3 regions of the Spirillospora sp. NPDC048911 genome follow, and region 2 is predicted to be linked to each of the others. Evidence: riboswitches for the same ligand, from Rfam matches in the RefSeq annotation. Region 2 holds a riboswitch; each other region holds the start of a gene.
What was found. A riboswitch is a leader RNA that binds a small molecule or an ion and turns the genes downstream of it on or off. The one in region 2 is predicted to bind thiamine pyrophosphate.
Positions count from the first base shown of each region.

Region 1: linked by a shared signal. The riboswitch ahead of thiO (glycine oxidase ThiO) and the one ahead of ACGFNU_RS03005 (purine-cytosine permease family protein) in region 2 are both predicted to bind thiamine pyrophosphate.
Region 3: linked by a shared signal. The riboswitch ahead of thiC (phosphomethylpyrimidine synthase ThiC) and the one ahead of ACGFNU_RS03005 (purine-cytosine permease family protein) in region 2 are both predicted to bind thiamine pyrophosphate.

Region 1 covers NZ_JBICUD010000002.1:1,118,311-1,122,507, forward strand. The annotation lists gene ACGFNU_RS12485 (thiazole synthase) at 1-246, opposite strand, end outside; gene thiS (sulfur carrier protein ThiS) at 249-449, opposite strand; gene thiO (glycine oxidase ThiO) at 446-1,570, opposite strand; TPP riboswitch at 1,559-1,704, opposite strand; gene ACGFNU_RS12500 (NAD(P)/FAD-dependent oxidoreductase) at 1,845-3,032, shown strand; gene ACGFNU_RS12505 (Rv2175c family DNA-binding protein) at 3,079-3,453, shown strand; gene thiE (thiamine phosphate synthase) at 3,581-4,197, shown strand, end outside.
Region 2 covers NZ_JBICUD010000001.1:639,222-643,418, forward strand. The annotation lists gene ACGFNU_RS03000 (PAS domain S-box protein) at 1-665, opposite strand, end outside; gene ACGFNU_RS03005 (purine-cytosine permease family protein) at 781-2,265, opposite strand; TPP riboswitch at 2,257-2,375, opposite strand; gene ACGFNU_RS03010 (rhodanese-like domain-containing protein) at 2,433-2,765, opposite strand; gene ACGFNU_RS03015 (SSI family serine proteinase inhibitor) at 2,839-3,273, shown strand; gene ACGFNU_RS03020 (Fpg/Nei family DNA glycosylase) at 3,436-4,197, opposite strand, start outside.
Region 3 covers NZ_JBICUD010000004.1:707,953-712,149, reverse strand. The annotation lists gene thiC (phosphomethylpyrimidine synthase ThiC) at 1-1,366, opposite strand, end outside; TPP riboswitch at 1,362-1,475, opposite strand; gene ACGFNU_RS21960 (sensor histidine kinase) at 1,587-2,795, shown strand; gene ACGFNU_RS21955 (adenosine deaminase) at 2,764-3,780, opposite strand; gene ACGFNU_RS21950 (NUDIX hydrolase) at 3,777-4,197, opposite strand, start outside.

The DNA of each region.
Region 1 (4,197 bases), on a different contig from region 2:
GTTGGGCAGCACCTTGATGCCGCAGTCGCGCAGGACGTCCAGCACCGATCCGCGCGCCGCCGGGTCGACGCGGCGCATCGCGACCGTGGTGAGCTCCGTGCCGGAGGCGACGAGCGCCTCGCGCAGCACGTGCATGCTCGGCGCGCCGCCGGTGCCCATGATCAGGCGGGAGCCGAACCCCTCGCCCCCGATGACCAGCCGCTCGGCGTCCACAGCCGCGTCGACGGCCGCGTTGTTCGTGCTCATCCTCAGCCTCCCTGCACGGCGGTCAGCACCTCGAGCCGATCCGCGTCCCGTACCGTCGTCGCGTCCCACTCGGAGCGGCGGACGACCTCGTCGTTGAGCGCCGCGGCCACCCCGGACCCGGCCGTGGTGACGGTGGCGACCACCTCGGCGACGCTCGTGCCCGCCGGCAGCTCGCGCGCCTCGCCGTTGACGATGACCTTCACGATGGGACCACCTCGAAACGCTCCGGAGTGAACGGCCTGCCGACGTCCGGCACCGTGCCGTCCAGCAGTACCTCGGTGAGAATGTCCGCGCTGACCGGGGTGAGCAGGATCCCGTTGCGGAAGTGCCCGGTGCCGAGGACGAGGCCGGGCAGCGCGCTCGGGCCCATCACCGGCGCGTTGTCCGGCGAGCCGGGCCGCAGCCCCGCGGTGACCTCGGCGAACTCCAGCTCGGTGATGCCGGGCAGCAGCTCGCGGGCGTCGCGGAGCAGCTCCCACAGTCCACCGGCGGTGACGCGGGTGTCGAAGCCCAGCTCCTCCTGGGTGGCGCCGATCACGATCTCCCCGTCCGCGCGCGGCACGAGATAGATCGAGGAGCCCTTCACCAGGCCGCGGGTGGATCGCCGGAGGAACGGCACGCGGGTGCGGAGGCGGATCACCTGGCCCTTGACCGGCCGCACGGCGGGAACGGTCCCAGGAGGCAGGCCGTCGAGATCACCCGACCAGGGACCGGCGGCCAGCAGAACCTTCGCGCCCCGCACCTCCGAGCCGTCCGCCAGCCGCACGCCCGTGGCCGTGTCGTTCTCGACGATGAGGCCGGTGGCCCGCTGCCGTACGAGCCGCACGCCCAGCTTGTCGCCGGCGGCCTGTAGCGCCGGAGTGAGGCGCCGCGGGTCGATCGAGCCGTCCGCGGGCGCCAGCAGCCCGCCGCGCACGCCCGGCGCGAGCATCGGCTCGGCCTTGCGGCACTCGCGGCCCGTGAGCGCCTCGGCGGGGATGCCCAGCGACTCCTGGAAGCGCCGCAGATCGTTCAGATAGCCGAGGTCGTCGGAGTCGAACGCGACCTCCAGGATGCCGTCGGTGCGGTGGCCGGTGTCGTGGCCCGTCAGCTCCTCCAGCTCGGCGACGAACGCCGCGTACCGGTCCCTGGAGGCGAGCCCCAGGCGCAGCAGCGGCTCCTCGCCGTACGTCAGCTCGCTGACGGGGGTCAGCATCCCGGCGGCGACGGCGGAGGCGCCGCTCGCCGGATCGGGATCGACCAGGGTGACGGCGGCGCCGCGGGCGGCGGCACGCCAGGCGGTGGCGAGGCCGATGACCCCGGCCCCAACGATCACTACGTCCATCGCGCTCCCTTCGCCGGCATGATCCGGATCAGGTCGTGGCGGTCGGCGGCCCATGCGCCCGGTGATCGATCAATCGACTACCGGCCTCAGCCGCCCTCTCAGCCCGGTCGAACCAGACTCCCGCGATTGCCTTCCCACAGCGCCCCGCCCAGCCACCCTGCCAACGGACGAGCTGCGCTCGGCTGCCCTTGCAGCCTACGTCTTCCTGCATCTATGCATATGTCTGGACACCCGTCCATTTGTCCTTGAGGGGCCCCGGCTAGGGTGTGCGCTCATGGACAGAGTGGTCGTCGCGGGCGGCGGGCTGGCGGGCGTTCGGGCCGTGGAGGCCCTGCGGAGCAAGGGGTACGAGGGCGAGCTGACCCTCGTCTCGGCCGAACGGCACCGGCCGTACGACCGGCCACCGCTGTCGAAGGCGGTCCTCGCCGGCGACACCGACGACACCACGGTCGACGCCGCCTGGGACGCGCTGCGCTGCCGGCTGTTGCTCGGCGAGCGGGCCACGGCGCTGCGCCTGGACGCCGGGAGCGGCGGGACGGTCGCGACCACGGCGGGCGACCTGCCGTTCGACGGGCTCGTCATCGCCACCGGCGCGACCCCGATCACGCTCCCCGGCGACGGGCCACAGCACGTGCTGCGCACCATCGACGACGCCCGCCGCCTGCGCGCCGGGCTGGTCGAGGGCGCCCGCGTCGTCATCGTCGGCGCCGGCTGGATCGGCGCCGAGGTCGCGACCACCGCCGCCAAGAAGGGCTGTGCGGTCACGGTGGTCGAGGCCGCGGACGCGCCGCTGGCGAACGCGCTCGGCCCCGAGGTCGGCGGCCTGACCGCGCGCTGGTACGCCGAGGCCGGGATCGACCTGCGCACCGGCGTCAAGGTCGCGGCCATCGAGCACGGCCGCCTCCTGCTGGCCGACGGCGACCAGGTGCCGGCCGACGAGATCGTCGTGGGCGTCGGCGTCCGGCCCGAGGTGGGCTGGCTGGCGGGCTCCGGGCTGGAGATCGAGCGCGGCGTCGTGACGGACGCGTCGCTGCGCACGAGCCGCCCCGAGATCGTCGCGGTCGGCGACTGCGCCGCCTGGTGGTCGGAACGGTACGGCCGCAGGCTGCTCGTCGAGCACTGGGACACGGCCCTCAACGCGCCGGAGGTGGCCGCCGCGACCCTGCTCGGCCAGGAGGCCGCCTACGACGCCGCGCCGTACTTCTGGTCCGAGCAGTTCGGGAAGATGGTGCAGTACGCGGGCTACCACGCGGCGGCCGAGAGCATGGTGTTCCGGGGCGATCCGGCCGCGGACAAGTGGGCGGTGTGCTGGCTCACCGGCGACCGCCTGGACGCGATCCTCACCGTGGACAGACCGCGTGACCTGGTGCAGGCCAGGCGCGTCATCGCCGCCGGCACGCCGGTCGACCCCCGGGCCATGGCCGATCCGGACGTGCCCGTTCGCCAGGCGGTGAAAACCTGAGGGTTTGACCCATCCGTGCGCGTGGTAGGCAGGTGGCGTGACGCAGATGCACGCAACCGTCGACAATGCTCTCGACTCGCGGACCGATGCCCTGGTGGGGGAGTGGCTCACCCTGAACGAGGCGACCGAGCGCCTCGGCATCAAGGTCAACCGCACCAAGCAGCTCCTCAGCGAACGCAGGCTCCTGGCCGTGCGGCGGGAGGGGAGCCCCGCGGTGCCCGCGGCCTTCATCAAGGACGGCCAGGTCATCAAGGGCCTGTCCGGCACGCTGACGCTGCTCTCCGACGCCGGCTTCGACGACGTCGAGACGCTGCGGTGGCTGTTCACCGCGGACGACACGCTGCCGGGCACGCCGGTCCAGGCGCTCAGCGAGAACCGGGGGACCGAGGTGCGCAGGCGCGCGCAGGCGCTCGCGTTCTGACGACGGTTCCGCCGCCCGACAACACCGAAAATCGAGAAGAAAGTCCGACGTGACAGGATTGCGGGGTCACGCGGGGGACGTCCGTGTGGCCCCGCGTCCACGTCCGAGGAAGGAACCGGCCCGCACCGTGTCCAGGCACCTGCTCTCCGATCGCGCGGTCACCCTGCGAGCCCGGCTCAGCCGCGCGCGCCTCTATCTCTGCACCGACGCCCGCGAGCGCCAGGGAGACCTGCCGGAGTTCCTCGACGCCGTCCTGGCGAACGGGGTGGACATCGTCCAGCTCCGCCAGAAGGGCCTGGAGGCACGGCAGGAGATCGAGCACCTGCGGGTCTTCCGGGCCGCCTGCGACCGGCACGGCGCCCTGCTGGCCGTCAACGACCGCGCCGACATCGCGCAGACCGTGCACGCCGACGTGCTGCACCTGGGCCAGGACGACCTGCCCGTCCCGGCGGCGCGCGCCATCGCGGGCGAGGACCTCCTGATCGGCCGGTCCACCCACTCCGACGAGCAGGCCGCTGCCGCCGCCGCGGAGCCCGGCGTCGACTACTTCTGCGCGGGCCCGGTCTGGCCGACCCCGACCAAGCCCGGCCGCGAGGCGCCGGGGCCCAAGCTGCTGGAGTACGTGGCGGCGCAGCGGGAGGGGCGGGCCTGGTTCGCGATCGGCGGGATCGACCTCGGCAACCTCGACCAGGTGCTCGCCACCGGCGCGCGCCGCGTCGTGGTCGTCCGGGCGCTCACCGAGGC
Region 2 (4,197 bases):
ATCACGGTCTTGCCGGACCGCAGCAGCTCGCCGACCAGGCTGGACCGCAGGTCGGCCGAGGCACCGCGCATGTGGTCGGGGAGCCCGTACATGCTCACCAGGCGCAGCCGCTCGTCCTCGATCCGGACGAATCCGCCCGCGTCCGCGCCGGTCAGCTCGATCAGCGCGGCGGTGATCCGGTCGAGCACCACGTCCAGGTCGAGCTCGGCGTTGAGGTCGGCGACGATGTCGTTCAGCCGCCGGACGAGGCGCGCGCGTTCGGCCATGTGGTGCTGCGCGACCTCGTCCTCCTCGACCGGGTGGTAGACGCCGACCCAGCCGAGCAGCGTGCCGTCCCGGGCCTGCAGGGCGCTGGTGTCGATCCGGACGTCGATCAGGCTGCCGTCGCGGCGGAACCGGCGGGTGGCGATAGAGATCTGCCCGCTGTCGCCCTCGCCCGCCCGCCGCGTCAGCAGCCGTTCCTGGACGGCGTTGTGCTCGGCCTTGAGCTCGTCCGGCACGATCGGCGGCACCCGGCCCAGCACCTCGTCGGAGCGCCAGCCGAACATGCGCTCGGCCGCCGGATTCCACACGGTGACGCGGAACGAGTGGTCGACGGCCACGATCGCATCGGCCGCGCACTCGATGACCGCGCGGAGGATCGGATCGTGGACCGAAAGTTGCACGCCTGTATCGTGCCACCGGATCTTGCGGCGGCGCCGGGCAACCACCGCCGAAATGTTTCCACCGACCGGCTCGTCCGCCCGCAAGCCTTCGCCGTCCAGGGCGTGCCCCACCCGTTCAGACGGCCGGTGAGTCGATCTTGCCGTCGGTTCGCCCGGCCGCCCGGCCGCCCCCGCCCGGCCCGATCCGGCCGATGAGCAGCGCGGCCAGACCGGCGATCAGGAACGAGAACAGCGAGGCGCTCATCCAGCTCTGAGTGCTGAACCCGATCGCCTCTTGGACGTCGTGCCAGAAGCTCGCCCACCAGCTCACGGTGCCCGGGTTGATCAGCTGGTATGTGCCGAACCCGACCGCCCAGGCCACGATCATCCCCCAGCGAGACGGAGCCGACCCCGAGGTGTCCCACTCGCCAAGCCGTCCGCCAACAGGCGACGTCCCCTCAAGCTCCTGACTCTGATCCCCCAGAGAAGACGACCCCTCGCCCGGAGAGGAAGAAGACGTCGCCCAGGAACGCCGTCCCCGTCCCAGGAAGAAATCAGCCGCCAGCACGCCCAGCATGGGGACGAACACCGAGCCGATCAGAGACAGGAAGCTGGCGTAGTCGCCGATGTCGAGCAGCAGCGCCAGCCCGGTGATCAGCGTGCCGAGCGCGATCGACAGGACGCGCCGATCGGCGCGCGGCACCAGGTTCTGGATCGAGACGGCGGTGGAGTAGACGTTGGCGAACGATTGGTCGGCCTCGCGCAGGACGAATACCGCGAAGAAGAGCACGCCCAGCGTCACGCCCAGGAACGGGTCGAAGATCTTGGTGGAGTCACCCGCCACCAGGGCCAGGGCCAGCAGCCCGAGGATGTAGGCGATGATCTGGGTCGCCGAGTAACCGACGGCGGCCGCGCCGAACGCCCCGCGCGCACTGCGGGCGTGGCGGGTGTAGTCGGCCGCCACCGGCACCCACGAGATCGAGACGGCCAGCGCCGCGTCCGCCCCGATCCAGAAACCGCCCCACGAACCCTCGTTCAGATCAGGCAACGGCTCCCGCAGCAGCTGAACGTAGAAGTAGACGAGGGCGACCATCACCGCGGCGGTCACATACCGGCGCAACATGCGCACCGAGCCCAGCGGCCAGATCGTCAGGACCGTGGTGAGGACGCCCGCCGCGATCACGTATGTCCAGCGCGGCACGCCGTCCCACAGCGACCGCGCCGCGTCCGCGATGACGATCAGCTCGAACGTGCCCCAGCCGATGAGCTGGGCGATGTTGAGCGCGGTCGGCACGTACGACAGCCGCGCTCCGAACAGCCCGCGCAGCAGCACCATCGCGGGCTTGCCCGTGATCGCGCCGGGCGCCGCGGCCAGCCCCAGCATCAGCCCGCCGATCGCGGTGCCGACGATCATCGCGACGATGCCGGCCACGATCGACAGCGTCGGCTTGCCGTCGGCGTCGGGGGCCAGCACGGTGTAGGCGCCGGAGAAGGCGAACAGACTGACCCCGAGGTTGGCCCAGAAGGCGCCCTGGTCCCAGAAGCTGAGAACCTTGGGCGCGGGCTCGTCAAGGGTGTACGGCGCCTCGTGACGAGGGCGTTCTTTTACGGCAGACGTCATCGAACACGCTCCCTACGCCGGCATTACCCGGACAGGTTCATGCGGTCGGCGACGCCTGCGAACGTGTCGCCCTCTCAGCCCGGTCGGCCCGAGCTCCCGCGGTGGGGTTGCTTTTGAACGGGACGAATCGTACATCGGCCCAGGCGGCAATGTAAGACGGCCGGCCCTCAGGCCACGTGCGGTGGCCCGTCCGTGCCGCCCTTCATCGGGCGGCCGGCCTCGGCCCAGCGCTTCATGCCCCCGTCGACGTTCTTCGCCAGCCAGCCCGCCTGGTTGAGCGCGACCGTCACCTGCGCGGAACGCACCCCGGACCGGCAGATCACGTACACGTCCTGGTCGCGCGGAATCTCCCCGGCGCGGTCGCTCAGCTCGGCCATCGAGATGTGGGCGGCCCCGGGCGCGTGCCCGGCGTCCCACTCGTACTGCTCACGGACGTCGAGAAGGTATGCGCCCTCCGGTACGTCGGCCGCGTCCACGGCCGGGACGTCATCCCCGAAAATCATCACGCCTCCATGGAACCGCGCGGAACCCTCCCGCGTCGAATCACCCATGCGGTATCGGACGCTCCTTTTCATGACGCCCGGCCTAGCCATGGTCATGTCGATGGCGGCCTGCGGCTCCGAACAGGCCTCGAGCAGCCCAGGGAACTCCTCGGCCACGACGTCCGTCGCGCCCTCGGGCTCCCCCAACGCCACGCTGACAGTCCAGGTGAAGGCCTCCGCCAAGGCCCCCGCCAAGACGTGGACCCTGTCCTGCGACCCGGCCGGGGGTGATCATCCCAAGGCGAGCCAGGCCTGTACGGCCGTCACTCAGGCCAAGGATCCCTTCAAACCCCCGCCCGCCGACCAGATGTGCACGAAGATCTACGGTGGCCCCGAGATCGCCACCGTGAAGGGAACGTGGCAAGGTAAGCCTGTCAACGCCAAGTTCAGCCGTACAGACGGCTGCGAGCTCTCCCGCTGGGACAAGCTCGCACCGCTCTTCGGCGGCGTTCCCAAGGTCGGCTGACGAGTCCACCCCGTTCGGACTCGGTCAGCACGAGACGGGCCCCGGTCGGCGCGCGACCGGGGCCCGTCGCCGCGCCTGGGCCATCGCTACGCCAGGGCCGTTGTTATGCCAGGGCCGTCTCTACGCCTGAGCTTGGGGTTCTGGCTCTGGTGTCTTTGCCTGCTATTTGAGGAGGCGCGACATGCGGCGGTCCGCCAAAGGCTTGCCGCCTGTCTGGCAGGTGGGGCAGTACTGCAGCGACGAGTCGGCGAACGAGACCTCGCGGACGGTGTCGCCGCACACCGGGCATTTCTGTCCCGTGCGGCCGTGCACGCGCAGGCCGGTCTTCTTCTCGCCCTTCAGATCCTGCGCCTCCAGGCCGCGCGAGCGCTGCACGGCGTCCCGCAGGGTCGTGACGATCGTATCGTGGAGGGTCGCGATGTCCTCGTCGGTCAGCGAAGAGGCGATCTTGAACGGCGACATCTTGGCGGCGTGCAGGACCTCGTCCGAGTAGGCGTTGCCGATGCCGGCGATCACCTTCTGGTCGCGGAGCAGGCCCTTGATCTGGGTGCGGCGGCCGTTGACGATCTCGCCCAGCGCGGCGGGGGTGAACGTCTCGCTGAGGGGGTCGGGGCCCAGGGAGGCCACGCCGGGCACGTCGGCGGGATCCCGTACCAGATAGACGGCCAAGCCCTTCTTCGTCCCCGCCTCGGTCAGGTCGAAGCCGGACCCGTCCTCCAGCTGCACGCGCAGGGCCAGCGGATTCTTACCCCCGGGGCGTACCGGTTTGGCAGGGATCTCGTCCCGCCACCGCAGCCAACCGGCCCTGGCCAGGTGGACGACCAGGTGCAGGCCGTCGATGTCGAAGTCGAGGAACTTGCCGTGCCGGGCGACACCGGTGACGGTCAACCCGCCGAGCGCGGTGATCGGCGGGTCGTACGTCTT
Region 3 (4,197 bases), on a different contig from region 2:
TGTAGGCGATGACGCCGGCCTTGACGTCGTCGCGGTCCGGCAGGCCGAGATGCTCCTTGGGCGTGACGTAGCAGAGCATCGCGGTGCCGTACCAGCCGATCATCGCGGCGCCGATCGCCGAGGTGATGTGGTCGTGGCCGGGCGCGATGTCGGTGGTCAGCGGGCCGAGCGTGTAGAACGGCGCCCCGTCGCACCACTCCCGCTGCCGGTCGACGTTCTCCTTGATCTTGTGCATCGGGACGTGGCCGGGGCCCTCGTTCATCACCTGCGTGCCGTACTCCGCGGCGATCCTCGTGAGCTCGCCCTGCGTGCGCAGCTCGGCGAACTGCGCCTCGTCGTTGGCGTCGGCGATGGAGCCGGGACGCAGCCCGTCGCCGAGCGACCACGTGATGTCGTACGCGGCGAAGATCTCGCAGAGCTCGCGGAACCGCGTGTAGAGGAAGTTCTCCTCGCGGTGGGCCTGGCACCAGGCCGCCATGATCGACCCGCCCCGCGACACGATGCCGGTCTTGCGCCGCGCCGTGAGCGGCACGTACGAGCGCAGCACCCCGGCGTGGACGGTCATGTAGTCGACGCCCTGCTCCGCCTGCTCGATCACGGTGTCGCGGAAGACCTCGAAGCCGAGCGCCGCCGGATCGCCGCCCACCTTCTCCAGCGCCTGGTAGAGCGGCACCGTGCCGACCGGGACGGGGGAGTTGCGCAGGATCCACTCGCGCGTCGTGTGGATGTCGCGCCCCGTCGAGAGATCCATGATGGTGTCGGCGCCCCAGCGGGCGGCCCACGTCATCTTCGCCACCTCGTCCTCGATGGAGGACGACACCGCCGAGTTGCCGATGTTGGCGTTGACCTTCACGAGGAAGTTCCGGCCGATGATCATCGGTTCGAGCTCGGGATGGTTGACGTTGGCGGGCAGCACCGCCCGGCCCGCCGCGAGCTCGTCGCGGACGAACTCCGGGGCGGCGCCCTCCCGCAGCGCCACGTACTCCATCTCCGGGGTGATCTCCCCGCGCCGCGCGTACGCGCGCTGCGTCACCGGCCCGCCCGTCGCCTCGCGCGGCCTGCGCGCGGGGAAGGCGGCCTGGTCGCGCAACGGATCGGTGGACTTGCGGCCGTCGTCCTCGGGACGGAGCGCGCGGCCCTCGTACTCGGCGGTGTCGCCGCGCTCGGCGATCCACCCGGCGCGCGGCGCGGGCAGCCCCCGCCGCACGTCGGTCTCGTGCGCGGCGTCGGTGTACGGCCCGGACGTGTCGTACAGGACCACGGTGTCGCCGTTGGTCAGCGGCACCTCGCGCACGGGCACCCGCAGGTCCGGTCGCGATCCCAGGAGGTAGGCCTTGCGGGCATGTGAAACAGCGGTGTCGTTCATGACGACTCGATCTCTCCCTACGCCGGCATTACCCGGTCAGGTTCCAGCGGTCAGCGGCCGTCCCAGCCGCTATCTCAGCCCGGTTCGCCGGGCCCCCGCGATCTGTCGTGCCCGACGCTAACCCGGCGTCCCCCCGTTGCCGCAACCGCCGCCGGTGAGGTATGGCCGGTTCCGCGCACCCGGCCGAAGACCATGGCGGGATTCCGTTACGGTAGGGAACGTGGTGATCGTGGGCCGGCTGCGGCCGGAGGTGACGGACGGCCTGATCGCGGCCGTCCTGGCGGGGGGCGCGCTGGCGGCGACGCTGGCCTGGCCGGGGGACCGTCCCCTGGACGCCGGGGGGGTGCTGCTCCTGATCGCCCTGCACGTGCCGCTGGCCTGGCGGCGGCGATGGCCGGGGGCCGTGCTGCTGGCCTTCACCGCGCTGATCCTGCCGTTCCACGTGCTCTCGTACCAGCATCACACGGTCGTGCCCTCAGAGGTGCTCGCGCTGGTCACCTACGCCTTTCTGGGCCGCAGGGTCCGGGCGGTCCTCACGACGCTGTGCGTGATCTTGACGATCTGCGCGGTCACGTTCGCGATGCGCGCGGGCGGGAGCAGCGGCCTGGAGCAGATCGGCGCGCTGGAGGCGATCGTCGGCGTGATCGTCGGGGTCCAGGCCTGGCGGGTGCACCGGGCGCGGGTCGCGGCGATCCTCGAACGGGCCGAGACCGCCGAGCGCACCCGCGAGGAGGAGGCGCTGCGGCGGGTCGCCGAGGAGCGCCTGCGCATCGCCCGCGACCTGCACGACCTGCTCGCGCACACCATCACCGTGATCGGCGTCCAGGCCGGGGCGGCCGCGCACCGGGTGGCGGGCGACCGGCCGCTGGACCGGGCCGAGCTCGCCGGGACGCTCGAATCGATCGCCGCGACCTGCCGCGACGCGCGCGCGGAGGTCCGCGCCACGCTCCAGATCCTGCGGCGGACCGACGCGCCGGGTGTGCCGGGGGCGCCGAGCGAGCTGGCGGCCGGGCTGGACGGCCTCGGCGAGCTCGCGAACGCGGTGCGGGCCGCCGGGCTCGACGCCCGTCTCACGGATGTGGGGACGGGAGAGCCCGCCCCCGAGGTCGGGATCGTCGTCCACCGGATCGTGCAGGAGGCCCTGACCAACGTCATCAAGCACGCCGGGGCGAGCGCGGTCGAGATCCGCCTCGTCCGGGCGGACGGCGAGCTCCGGCTGACGGTGACCGACGACGGCCGCGGCCCGGGCGAGGGCGGCGGCGAGGGCTTCGGCATCCTCGGCATGACCGAGCGGGCCCGCAGCGTGGGCGGGACCGTGCGGACCGGCCGGGCGGCCGGCGGCGGCTTCGCCGTCACCGCCACCCTGCCGATGAACCCGCCGGACACCGAGGCGCCCGTCACGCGAAGCGGTAGTTCTTCACTTCCTTGAGGTAGGCCTGGCGCTCCTCGTCGGAGAGGAAGGCGGCCTTGAACGAGTTGGCCGCCAGCCGCCGGAGCTCGGTCAGGCCGACCCGGAGCTCGGGCTCGTTCCGCACCGCGTCGAAGACGTCGCCCACGTAACCGCCGAAAAAGGCCGGGTCATCGGAGTTGACCGTCACCAGGAGCCCCGCGTCCAGCAGTATCGGCAGAGGATGCTCGTAGAGCGAGTCCTCGTTCTGCAGGAGCACGTTCGACACCGGGCAGACGGTCAGCGGCACCTGCTCGTCGACCAGGCGGTCGACGAGCCGCAGATCGGAAAGGCAGCTGTTGCCGTGGTCGATCCGCTCCACGCCGAGCACGTCCAGCGCCTCCCAGATGTACTCGGGCGGCGCCTCCTCGCCCGCGTGCGCGACACGCCGCAGCCCCGCCTCCTGGGCGAGGCCGAAGACCTCCCGGAACTTGCCCGGCGGATTGCCGAGCTCCGCCGAGTCCAGCCCCACCCCGATGATCGGCTCCCCGAACCACGGCCGCGCGCTCTCGAACGTCTCCAGCGCCGACGCCGCGGACTCGTCCCGCAGGAAGCACATGATCAGCCGCGCGGTGACGCCGTGCCGGGCGGGCGCGGCGGCCAGCGCGCGGCCGAGACCGGCCATGACCGTCCCGATCGGCACGCCGCGCGCCGTGTGCGCCTGCGGGTCGAAGAAGATCTCGGCGTACCGGACGCCCTGCGCCGCGGCCCGCGCCAGGTAGGCGTCGGCGAGCTCCTCGAAGTCCTGTTCGGTGCGCAGGACCACCATCAGCTCGTAGTAGAGGTCGAGGAACGTCTGCAGATCGTCGAAGACGTAGGCCGCCCGCAGATCCTCCGGAGTCCGGAACCGCAGCAACCTGATCCCGTTGCGCGCGGCGAGGGCGAACGCGTGCTCGGGTTCGAGCGTTCCCTCGATGTGCACATGGAGTTCGGCCTTGGGAATGGGCGCGGGGATGGGCGTGGTCACGCGGGGCCTCCGGCGGCGAGGTACAGCAGTGCCGCCATCGTAGAAGCCTGCCCGATGTCACCGCGCGTGATCAGGTCGCGTGTCGACGACAGGGGCACCCATTCGATCCGCTCGGCCTCGACGTCGGTGGGCTCCCCGATCCGCACGGCCCCGTCCGCCCGGAAGATGTGATGAACACCATCGTGAATTCCCGGGGAGGGGCGGACGTCCAGCAGATGGCGGATCGGGCCCGCCCGCCAGCCCGTCTCCTCGATCAGCTCGCGCGCGGCGGTCTCGGCGGGGTCCTCGCCCTCCTCGACCCGGCCGCCCGGGATCTCCCAGCCCCACTGGTCGGTGATGAACCGGTGCCGCCAGATCAGCAGGACCCGGTCCCGCGCGTCGAGCGCGACCACCGCGGCGGCGGGCCGGATCCGCAGC